Regions from separate parts of the Pseudomonas sp. KT_2_4 genome, predicted to be linked through region 2. Evidence: predicted binding sites of a transcription regulator. Region 2 holds the regulator's gene; the other holds the start of a gene.
What was found. Region 2 encodes FliA, which starts transcription of late flagellar genes. Its sites were predicted from a motif close to CTAAAGTTTNNNNNNNNNNNGCCGNTAA; they were not measured.
Positions count from the first base shown of each region.

Region 1: flgM (flagellar biosynthesis anti-sigma factor FlgM) is a predicted target of FliA. The motif match lies at 3,412-3,439, and genes of this name have one in related genera.

Region 1 is NZ_CP166962.1:2,337,220-2,342,806, reverse strand. It holds gene AB9N64_RS10765 (MFS transporter) at 253-1,626, shown strand; gene AB9N64_RS10760 (flagellar brake protein) at 1,687-2,436, opposite strand; gene AB9N64_RS10755 (flagella synthesis protein FlgN) at 2,533-3,003, opposite strand; gene flgM (flagellar biosynthesis anti-sigma factor FlgM) at 3,052-3,375, opposite strand; gene flgA (flagellar basal body P-ring formation chaperone FlgA) at 3,517-4,281, opposite strand; gene AB9N64_RS10740 (chemotaxis protein CheV) at 4,356-5,288, shown strand; gene cheR (protein-glutamate O-methyltransferase CheR) at 5,331-5,587, shown strand, end outside.
Region 2 is NZ_CP166962.1:1,993,986-1,999,572, forward strand. It holds gene AB9N64_RS09115 (chemotaxis protein CheA) at 1-1,801, opposite strand, end outside; gene AB9N64_RS09120 (protein phosphatase CheZ) at 1,813-2,601, opposite strand; gene AB9N64_RS09125 (chemotaxis response regulator CheY) at 2,620-2,994, opposite strand; gene fliA (RNA polymerase sigma factor FliA) at 3,162-3,902, opposite strand; gene fleN (flagellar synthesis regulator FleN) at 3,899-4,732, opposite strand; gene flhF (flagellar biosynthesis protein FlhF) at 4,838-5,587, opposite strand, start outside.

The sequences.
Region 1 (5,587 bases), 340 kb from region 2:
CCAGCGTTCCATTGACGCCTTTTGTACAGATACCCCAATACCAGTCGAACCTTGCGTGTTATCAAGGTTCACAGGTGGTGCGCCGTGTATTTATCTCCACGGTTATGTACCTCACAGACACCCACGTATCGTCTGAGCTGTGAAACAAAATAATCCCCGGAAACAGACCCTACCGTCTGTCCGGACTCAACCGCCCCGGACTATCATGCTGATAGCCCTACCCCTCACCGCAAGGAGCCGCTCGGAACGCCGATGCGCCAGATCTGGAAATCTTTTCGAGCCCTTTATTTCGCCTCTTTGATGATGCTGATCGGCTCCGGCCTGCTTAGTACTTATCTGGCTTTGCGTCTGGCAGCAGACAACGTCGACAGCCTGTGGGTGGGTGCGCTGATGGCTGCCAACTATTTTGGCTTGGTGCTGGGCGGCAAGCTCGGGCACCGCTTGATTGCCCGGGTCGGGCATATTCGTGCCTACGCTACCTGCGCCGGGATCGTCGGCGCAGCAGTGCTGGGTCACGGTTTGATTGATTGGCTGCCAGCCTGGATTGTGCTGCGGATGATCGTGGGCCTGGGGATGATGTGCCAGTACATGGTCATCGAGAGTTGGCTCAATGAGCAGGCAGACGCCAAGCAGCGCGGCGTAGTGTTCAGCGGTTACATGATTGCGTCCTACCTTGGGTTGGTGCTGGGCCAATTGATCCTGGTCATGCACCCCCATCTCGGGCTTGAACTGTTGATGCTCGTGGCGCTGTGCTTTGCGCTGTGCCTGGTCCCTGTGGCGATGACCCGACGCATTCACCCGGCCCCACTGCACCCGGCTCCGATGGAGCCGCGCTTCTTTATCAAGCGCGTGCCGCAATCGCTCAGCACCGTGTTGGGCGCTGGGTTGATCGTCGGTTCGTTCTACGGCTTGGCGCCGCTCTACGCCTCTCAGCAGGGCCTGACGACTGAGCAAGTCGGCTTGTTCATGGGTAGCTGCATTTTTGCTGGATTGGTCGTGCAGTGGCCACTGGGCTGGTTGTCGGACCGCTATGACCGCGCGCTGCTGATCCGCTGCTTTGCCTTGTGCCTGGCGATAACGGCCTTACCGTTGGCCATCATGACGCAGGTACCGCTGGAGGTGTTGTTCGTGGCGGGCTTCTTCTGTTCGCTGGTGCAGTTCTGCCTTTACCCCTTGGCGGTGGCCTTTTCCAACGACCATGTGGAAGGCGATCGCCGGGTGTCACTGACGGCCATGTTGCTCGTTACCTACGGGATCGGCGCCAGCGTGGGGCCGCTGTTGGCCGGTGTGGTGATGAAGCTATTCGGCAGCCAGATGCTCTACGCGTTTTTCAGCCTGTGTGCGCTGATCCTGGTGTGGCGCATTCGACCCAAGGCGGTAACCAACCTGCATCAGGTCGACGACGCACCACTGCATCACGTGGCGATGCCCGACAGCATGTCCAGTTCGCCTTTGGTGGCTGCCCTTGACCCGCGGGTGGATGAGCAGGTGGTGCAGGAGCAGATGCAAGTCACTGTTCCTGACCCAGAGCCCGTCCCTGATACCGAGGAGCCAACGAGCGAAGAACCGCACGAGCCACCAGACCCGGACGAACATCCCCATGACTTAAGCAGGGCGCGCCCCTGAACGAAAAAACGGGCAGATCCCATCAGGATCTGCCCGTTTTTTTATCTCAGCGTCTAACGCTTAAAGATCGTCGTCTTTATCGAAGCGCCGAGCTTCTCGCTGCAATTGGTAGACAAAGCGTTCCACTTGTCGCTGCACCAAACCACTCATGTTGTGAAAGCGCACGCCGGCAAAGGTGGTGTTGATCTTGTCTTCGAAGTGCAGGTAGCGCAGTTCCACGGAAGTGGTCATGCTGCCGAAGGGCAGGGCAGCAATAAAGCGATCATAGACCTGGCCCAACTGCAGACGTTCGGAGATATCGCCTTCAAAGCGCAATTTGCAGCCGGTTGCCGAGATATCCAGCAGCTTACCGCTGATAGGTGCCTTGAGCTTCTCGCCACCCAACTGAATGTCCACCAGCTGCGCAAGCTTGAGTGCGGCGCGGAAGGCATTGCGTCGTTGATGGTAAACCACTTCGCCGGGCAGGCTGCCGCTATAGATGCGGTGGCCGCCTTTTTCGCTGATGGTCAAGGTGCCGTTGCTTTCCCAGGCAACCCGCACGCCCTCATGGAAACCTTCGATACGGAAGGCTTCGCCATTCTCAAGATAGCGTTCACCGTCACGGGGAATCATTTCGTCCAGTACCAGCGTCTTGCTGTCGCGGTCAATGTCCACCAGGTAGCTCTGGAACCGCTGGCTGCGTTCGTGGAAAGTGATGATCAGCGGGTCATGGCTTTCTTGCAGCATCCGCAACGTGCTGGCGATTTCCAGAGGCGTGGTGAGCACCTTGGGTGGCTGCGGTGCATCTTCCGCATTAAGGGCGTTGAACACGGTTCTTCCATCTCCAGGCAAAATACGACTACACGCAAGAACCGGCATTTTGCCAGTATGTAGCGCGCCTTGGATAGGTCGCGCTGTAAACCGGTGTCAGGCTTGGCTGCGGGTGCTTGGCTTGACCAGGCGTGAGGTGGAGCCTTGGGCGTTATACAGGGCCGGAGGCTCTCCGCCGTGCAGTATGCGCAGCTGATTGGCGGTCGTGGCTTGCTGAAGCTGGATCGACTGACCGTTGAGCAGGTTGGCTTCCTGGCACTGTGCGAGCAAATGATTGAGTTCTTTGCTCTGTGCCAGCAGTTGATCGCCGACTGAAGAGTGGCTGGCCAGTTGTGCCAGGCCATCGTGGTCGGCAGGCAGGCCCAGGCTGATCAGAATCTCGCTGCGCTTCTTGCCGTGCTGTTCGAGCAAGACAATCAGCGACTGTTTGCGCGCCAGGATTTCTTCCAGCAAGGGCATATCCCGGCCGTACAAGGCCAGGGATTCTTCCTTGAGCAGCTCGAGCAATTGTTGCGTCGGCGCCAGATCATCAATGATCAGTTGGAGCAAATGTTCGTCGTGGTGCATGGCTGGCCTTGGGTTTTAAGCGTCCAAAAGCCCTGCGCAGGCCTTTGCCTAGCGCTCGGCTTCGAAGTTGAGCAGCTTGCTGGCTACACGGTTGCTGTCGACTTTATAGCTGCCATCGGCGATAGCCTGTTTCAACTCGGCCACGCGGGCTTTATTGACGACGGGTTGATCGCGCAGCGAGTCAGTGACCTTTTGCAACTGTTGAGCCTCATTGCTCAGGTGTACCGATTCCCCACTCTGGCTGGCGGCGGCCTGCTCTGCTTTGGCAGGCAAGGGCTGCGGCTTGGCTTCTACGCTGTCCTTGGCACCGCCGGTGCGCGTATTGCCGGGCAAGGCCGGGGTGTTATTCAAACGACTGAAATCAATGACCATGTTGAAAAACCTCTGGGTATTTGGACGCTTGCCATGTTTTCGGCCATACCCGGGCAAACTTTAGGCTCGATTGACAATAAACCTGTTCGGCTCAATATCCAGCACACAGTGTAGGAAAAGCTGGCATTTGATTCCAGTCATCTATAGCGCCACCTCGACTTGGCCTGGCGCCGTGACCCGCGCCTTGATCACGCGATTGGAGTTGAGGTTCTTGACACGGATCTGTTCGCTCATGCCGCCGTTGGACAACGCCTCGCCCGGCATCCTGACGTTCAGGCCGCCACTGCTGGCGGAAATCACCACTTGGTCACCCTTGCGAATCACCTCCGCCTGTTCCAGATGAACCAGTGTGAGGACTTGGTCAGTGACCACGGGGCGGGTGAGTTTTTGCCCGACGGCCTGGTCCAGTGACGTCAGGTAGCCCTGGTTGATCAAGCTGATGTCCCTCTCGCGCAGCGCCACATCGTCGTAGCCGATGATGCCGGTGCGCTTCAATGGCCGCGCCACTACCACTACGTCGCGAAACAGCTTGACCTGCGCCGGCACAAATACCGTCCAGGGCGAGGCGCCCTCACAGCGCACCTTCACGGTCACACGGCCGATAGGCTGGGCGGGGCTTTCCAGGGTGGCTGTCAATTCCTTGTCGCACATTGGCATGCGCAAACGTGGGTCCAACTGGTTGACCTGAATTTCATAACGCCCCGGCGTCTGGGTGGTCGCCAGATAATCTTCTACAGTGAACTCAAGAAAGCCTTGGGTGACGCCGATAAGTAGATCAGGCAGGGTAACGTTGTCGGCGCGGGCCGTGACGCCCAGGCCCGAGACAAGCAGCGCCAGCGCGGCGCAGAGCAGTCTGCGGTAGCGTGAGCGGCCAGGGTGTCGGGAAACTGTCGTTTTAATATCCATACTCAGTAAATAGCAAAGCTCGTGCCGTTTAGTGTTGGGTACGCGTCGTACCCCTAGGATTTAGGAGTCTGGGCATGGCAGGTGTAATGGATTCAGTAAACCAGCGCACACAGCTGGTAGGGCAGAATCGCCTGGAGTTGTTGCTTTTCCGCCTGGATGGCAATCAGTTGTATGGCATCAACGTGTTTAAAGTGCGTGAAGTGCTGCAATGTCCCAAGTTGACGATCATGCCCAAGTCCAGTCCGGTGGTGTGTGGCGTGGCCAACATCCGGGGCGCGACCATTCCGATTCTTGACCTGGCCATGGCCACGGGGGCCGCGGGTTTGCAAGACCGCCAGAACCCTTTCGTGATCATCACCGAGTACAACACCAAGACCCAGGGTTTCCTGGTGCGCTCGGTGGAGCGCATCGTCAATATGAACTGGGAAGAGATCCATCCGCCGCCCAAGGGCACGGGGCGCGATCACTACCTGACGGCGGTGACGCGGGTCGATAACCAGTTGGTGGAAATCATCGACGTGGAGAAGATCCTCGCCGAAGTGGCCCCCACCTCGGAAACCATCTCCGTCGGAGTGGTGGATGCCGAAACGGCACACAAGGCGGTTTCGCTGCGCGTGTTGACCGTGGACGACTCTTCGGTGGCGCGCAAGCAGGTCACGCGTTGCCTGCAAACCGTCGGGGTGGAGGTGGTGGCCCTCAATGACGGACGCCAAGCCCTGGATTACCTGCGCAAGCTGGCGGACGAAGGCAAGAAGCCCGAAGAAGAATTCTTGATGATGATCTCTGACATCGAGATGCCGGAAATGGATGGCTATACGCTCACGGCCGAGATACGTAACGATCCACGCATGCAAAAATTGCATATCATCCTGCATACTTCGTTGTCGGGGGTATTCAATCAGGCAATGGTCAAGAAGGTCGGTGCGGATGACTTTCTGGCCAAATTCCGTCCTGATGACCTCGCATCCCGGGTAGTCGACCGGATCAAGGCAGCAGATCACGGCTAGGGGATGTCCCCCGGCGGTCACACGATTTAAGAGGCGGCATCATTGTCTACGGGTAATTTGGATTTCGAACAGTTCCGGGTCTTCCTGGAAAAAGCCTGTGGCATATTGCTCGGTGAAAACAAGCAGTACCTGGTATCCAGCCGTCTCAACAAGCTGATGGAACAGCAGGGCATCAAGTCCCTGGGTGAGTTGGTCCAGCGGATCCAGGGGCAGCCGCGCAGTGGGCTCAAGGAAATGGTGGTCGATGCCATGACCACCAACGAAACCTTATGGTTTCGCGATACCTATCCCTTTGAAGT
Region 2 (5,587 bases):
GGGTCGGCATGATCGCCAGGGTCAACGGCACCTTGATGACGATCTTGGAGCCCTGGCCCTTGGTCGAGTAGATATTGATCGAGCCGTTGAGCTGGCTGATCTTGGTCTTCACCACGTCCATGCCCACGCCACGCCCGGACACGTCGGAGATCTCGGTTTTGGTCGAAAAGCCCGGGGCAAAGATCAGGTTGTAGCACTCGGTGTCGGTCAGGCGGTCGGCGGCGTCCTTGTCCATCACGCCGCGCTTGACCGCGATATTGCGCAAGATGGTCGGGTCCATGCCTTTGCCGTCATCGGTGATCGACAGCAGGATGTGGTCGCCCTCTTGCTCCGCCGCCAAAATCACTTTGCCGTTGCGGGACTTGCCCGCAGCTTCGCGTTCTTCCGGAGTTTCTACGCCGTGGTCGACCGCGTTGCGCACCAAGTGGACCAGCGGGTCAGCCAGAGCCTCGACGAGGTTTTTGTCGAGGTCGGTTTCTTCGCCCACCAGTTCCAGGTTGATTTCTTTCTTGAGCTGGCGCGCCAGGTCACGAACCAGGCGCGGGAAACGGCCGAAGACTTTCTTGATCGGCTGCATCCGCGTTTTCATCACCGCGGTTTGCAGGTCGGCGGTGACCACGTCGAGGTTCGACACGGCCTTCTGCATGGCTTCGTCGCCGCTGTTCAGGCCCAGGCGCACTAGGCGGTTACGCACCAGCACCAGTTCGCCCACCATGTTCATGATGTCGTCCAGGCGCGCGGTATCCACACGCACGGTGGTTTCGGCTTCGCTGGCAGGTTTTTCCGCTGCCGCTGGGGCCGCTGCACGCGCAGGGGCCGGGGCGGCGGCAGGTGCTGGCTTGGCTGCCGGCGCAGGTTTGGCAGCAACCGGTGCCGCAGTGGCTGGTGCTGCAACCTGCGCGGCCGCGGCCGGGGCAACTTCGCTGAACTTGCCTTTGCCGTGCAGCTCGTCGAGCAAGGCTTCGAATTCGTGATCCGAGATCAACCCGTCACCGGCCGGTGCGGTACTGGCCGCTGGCGCAGCGGCGGCGGCAGTCGCTGCAACCTCGGGCAGGGCTTCGGCCACAAAGGTGCCTTTGCCATGCAGTTGGTCGAGCAGTGCCTCGAATTCGTCGTCGGTAATGTCAGTGCTGGTGTTGGCAGCGGGTGCTTCTGGCGTCGCCGCAGGAGGTGCCACGGCATCCGCCGCGAACTGGCCTTTGCCGTGCAACTGGTCGAGCAACGACTCGAACTCGGCGTCCGTAATGTCTTCACTGCTCGGCGTCGCGGCAGGCTGCACCGGCACTTCAGCTTCGGCCTTGACCGCGCTGAGGGAGTTGAGCAGTTGTTCGAACTCGCTGTCGGTCACGTCCGGCTCGGCTTGCGCCACCGGCTCCGGTGCGGCCTCGACCACCGGCGCAGCCGCGGTATCGGCAGGTTCGGCCAGGCGCGCCAGGGCGGCCAGCAGTTCCGGCGTGGCGGCAGTGATCGGTGCACGTTCACGCACTTGGCTGAACATGCCGTTGACCGCATCCAGTGCTTCGAGAATCACGTCCATCAGTTCCGAGTCGACGTGACGCTCACCCTTGCGCAGGATGTCGAAAACGTTCTCGGCGATGTGACAGCACTCCACCAGCTCATGGAGCTGGAGGAAGCCGGCGCCCCCTTTTACAGTGTGAAAACCGCGAAAAATTGCATTGAGCAGGTTCGCATCATCCGGTCGGCTTTCCAGCTCGACCAGTTGTTCGGACAGTTGCTCTAGAATTTCGCCGGCCTCTACAAGGAAATCCTGAAGGATTTCTTCATCGGCGCCGAAGCTCATGTGGGTGCTCCTTAGAAGCCTAAACTGGATAACAGGTCATCTACGTCATCCTGACCTGACACAACGTCTTCACGTTTATCGGCATGAATCTGCGGACCTTCACCCTTGGCGAGATGTTTTTGTGGATCTTTTTCAGAGAGGATCGCTTCACGGTCATGTTCGATGCCGGCAAAACGATCGACCTGGCCGGCCATCAGCACCAATTTGAGCAAGTTGCTTTCCACTTCGGTAACCAACTGGGTCACGCGCTTGATCACCTGGCCGGTGAGGTCCTGGTAATCCTGGGCCAGCAGGATGTCGTTGAGGTTGCTGGCCACCGTGCGGTTTTCCTGTTCGCTGCGCGACAGGAACCCGTCGACGCGACGCGCCAGTTCACGAAACTCTTCAGCGCCCACTTCGCGGCGCATGAAGCGGCCCCAGTCCTGGCTCAAGGCCTGGGCTTCGGTGGCCATGCCGTTGACCAGGGGCGTGGCGTTTTCCACCAGGTCCATGGTGCGGTTGGCCGCCGCCTCAGTCAGCCTGACCACATAGGACAGGCGCTCGGTGGCGTCGGTAATCTGGGAAATTTCTTCGGCCTGGGGCATGCGCGGGTCAATCTGGAAATTGACGATTGCGCTGTGCAGCTCGCGTGTGAGCTTGCCCACTTCCTGGTACAGGCCGCGGTCACGGGTCTGGTTAAGCTCATGGATCAACTGCACCGCATCGGCGAACTGGCCTTTTTCCAGGCTGTCGACCAACTGGTGAGCATGTTTTTTCAGGGTCGACTCAAAGTCGCCCTGTGACGTTTCGTTATGCTCCATAGCTCCCCCGCGATGGCATTAGCCGTGGATGCGTTCGAAGATTTTCTCGATCTTCTCTTTCAAGGCCAGTGCCGTGAATGGTTTGACCACATAACCGTTGACCCCGGCTTGGGCGGCTTCGATGATCTGTTCGCGCTTGGCTTCGGCGGTCACCATCAGCACAGGCAAGCTGCGCAGTTTTTCATCGGCGCGCACATGGCGCAGCAGGTCGATACCGGTCATGCCCGGCATGTTCCAGTCGGTTACCAGAAAGTCGATGCTCCCGCTGTTGAGGATCGGAATGGCCGTCAGGCCATCATCCGCCTCGACCGTGTTGGTGAACCCAAGGTCACGCAACAGGTTTTTAATGATCCGCCGCATCGTTGAGAAGTCATCAACGATGAGGATTTTCATGTTCTTGTCCAATTCGACCTCCAAGCAGTCTTAAACGCGCCCAGCACCTGGACGCGCCATTTCAATCAACAGGCGTTACACAAAAAGGACTGCCCAGGGCACCACGGCACACAGCCGCGAAACCTTGCGATCTCACGGCAGCGTCTGCAGTGCCCCCACACTGCCTGTCAGCGCGCGCGCCACTCGGCCAATCGGCCCCGCAAGCGGGCTGCGCACTGGCTATGCAACTGGCTGACACGCGATTCGCTGACCCCCAGTACCTCACCGATTTCCTTGAGGTTCAGCTCTTCGTCGTAGTACAGCGCCAGCACCAGCCGCTCACGCTCTGGCAAATTGGCGATTGCATCGGCCAACGCGCCCTGGAAACGTTCATCTTCCAGGTCGCGCGACGGCTCCGTATGCGCGCTCGCGCCGTCCTCGTGCAGCCCTTCGTGTTCGCCGTCCTGTAAAAGGTCGTCAAAACTGAACAGGCGGCTGCCCAAGGTATCGTTCAAAATCCCGTAATAATCGTCGAGACTCAATTGGAGTTCGGCCGCAACTTCATGATCTTTAGCGTCACGACCGGTTTTTGCTTCAATTGCTCGAATTGCATCACTGACCATGCGCGTATTGCGGTGTACCGAACGCGGCGCCCAATCGCCTTTACGCACCTCGTCGAGCATCGCGCCACGGATACGGATACCCGCATACGTTTCGAAACTGGCACCCTTGCTGGCGTCGTATTTGGTCGAGACTTCAAGCAGGCCGATCATGCCGGCCTGGATCAAGTCTTCAACCTGCACACTCGCGGGCAGGCGCGCCAACAGGTGATAGGCAATGCGCTTGACCAACGGCGCATAGCGCTCGATCAATTCGCCCTGGCTGTCACGTGCCGACTTTTTGTAAAGGTTGTAGCCGCTGGATGTCATAGCACCGGTCCTGCGCTCGTCTGATGCACCAAACGCTCGACGAAAAACTCCAGATGCCCCCGCGGGTTGGCGGGCAACGGCCAGGTATCGACCTTCTGGGCAATGGCCTTGAACGCCAGTGCGCATTTCGAACGAGGGAACGCTTCGTAGACCGCACGCTGCTTTTGCACGGCCTTGCGCACACACTCGTCATAGGGAACTGCGCCGACGTATTGTAAAGCCACATCGAGGAAGCGGTCCGTGACCTTGGTCAACTTGGCGAACAGGTTGCGCCCTTCCTGCGGGCTCTGGGCCATGTTGGCCAGCACGCGGAAGCGATTCATGCCGTAGTCACGGTTAAGCAGTTTGATCAGCGCGTAGGCATCGGTGATCGAGGTGGGCTCGTCGCACACCACCAACAGCACTTCCTGCGCTGCGCGCACAAAGCTGACCACCGACTCGCCGATCCCGGCGGCGGTGTCGATCACCAGCACGTCGAGGTTGTCGCCGATGTCGCTGAACGCCTGGATCAGCCCGGCATGCTGCGCGGGGCTCAGGTGCACCATGCTCTGGGTGCCCGAGGCCGCCGGCACGATGCGAATGCCACCAGGGCCCTGGAGCAGCACATCGCGCAGCTCGCAGCGGCCCTCGATCACATCGGCCAGGGTATGTTTGGGTGTCAGCCCCAGGAGAACGTCCACGTTCGCCAAGCCCAGGTCAGCATCCAGCAGCATGACGCGACGGCCAAGCTCTGCCAGGGCCAGGGACAAATTCACTGACACGTTAGTTTTCCCGACGCCACCTTTGCCGCCGGTCACCGCGATCACCTGTACGGGATGCATGCTGCCCATTTTATTTCTTTACCTTGTCTTGCTTAGACGCAGGCTACATGGCTTGGCCGCGTGAATCGCTTGCAGACCATCGATGTAGGTACATTTCACGGTGTTCATCCTGCCTCAACCCACCCGTTTAGCCGGGTGGTGGTAAAGGTCGGCGAACATATCGGCCATCGCTTCCTCGCTAGGCTCGTCTTGCATTTGCACACTCACGGCACGGCTGACCAACTGATGACGGCGCGGCAGATGCAGATCATCCGGGATCCGCGGCCCGTCGGTGAGGTAGGCAACCGGTAATTCATGGCTGATGGCCAGGCTCAATACCTCGCCCAGGCTCGCGGTTTCGTCGAGTTTGGTGAGGATGCAGCCGGCCAGGCCGCAACGCTTGTAGCTGTGATAGGCAGCGGTAAGAACCTGTTTCTGGCTGGTGGTTGCAAGCACCAGGTAATTTTTCGACTTGATGCCACGCCCGGCCAGGCTTTCGAGCTGCATGCGCAGCGCTGGATCACTGGCTTGCAGGCCGGCGGTATCGATCAGCACCACGCGCTTGCGCAGCAACGGCTCGAGGGCATTGGCCAGGGACTGGCCCGGGTCGACATGGGTCACCGGCACGTTGAGAATGCGGCCCAGGGTCTTGAGCTGCTCCTGGGCGCCGATGCGGTAGCTGTCCATGCTCACCAACGCGATATTCTGTGCGCCGTACTTAAGCACATAACGGGCGGCCAGCTTGGCCAGGGTGGTGGTCTTGCCCATGCCGGCGGGGCCGACCATGGCGATCACACCGCCCTCTTCCAGGGGTTCGATTTCCGGCGTGGCGATCATGCGCGCCAGATGCGCCAGCAACATGCGCCAGGCCTGACGAGGTTCTTC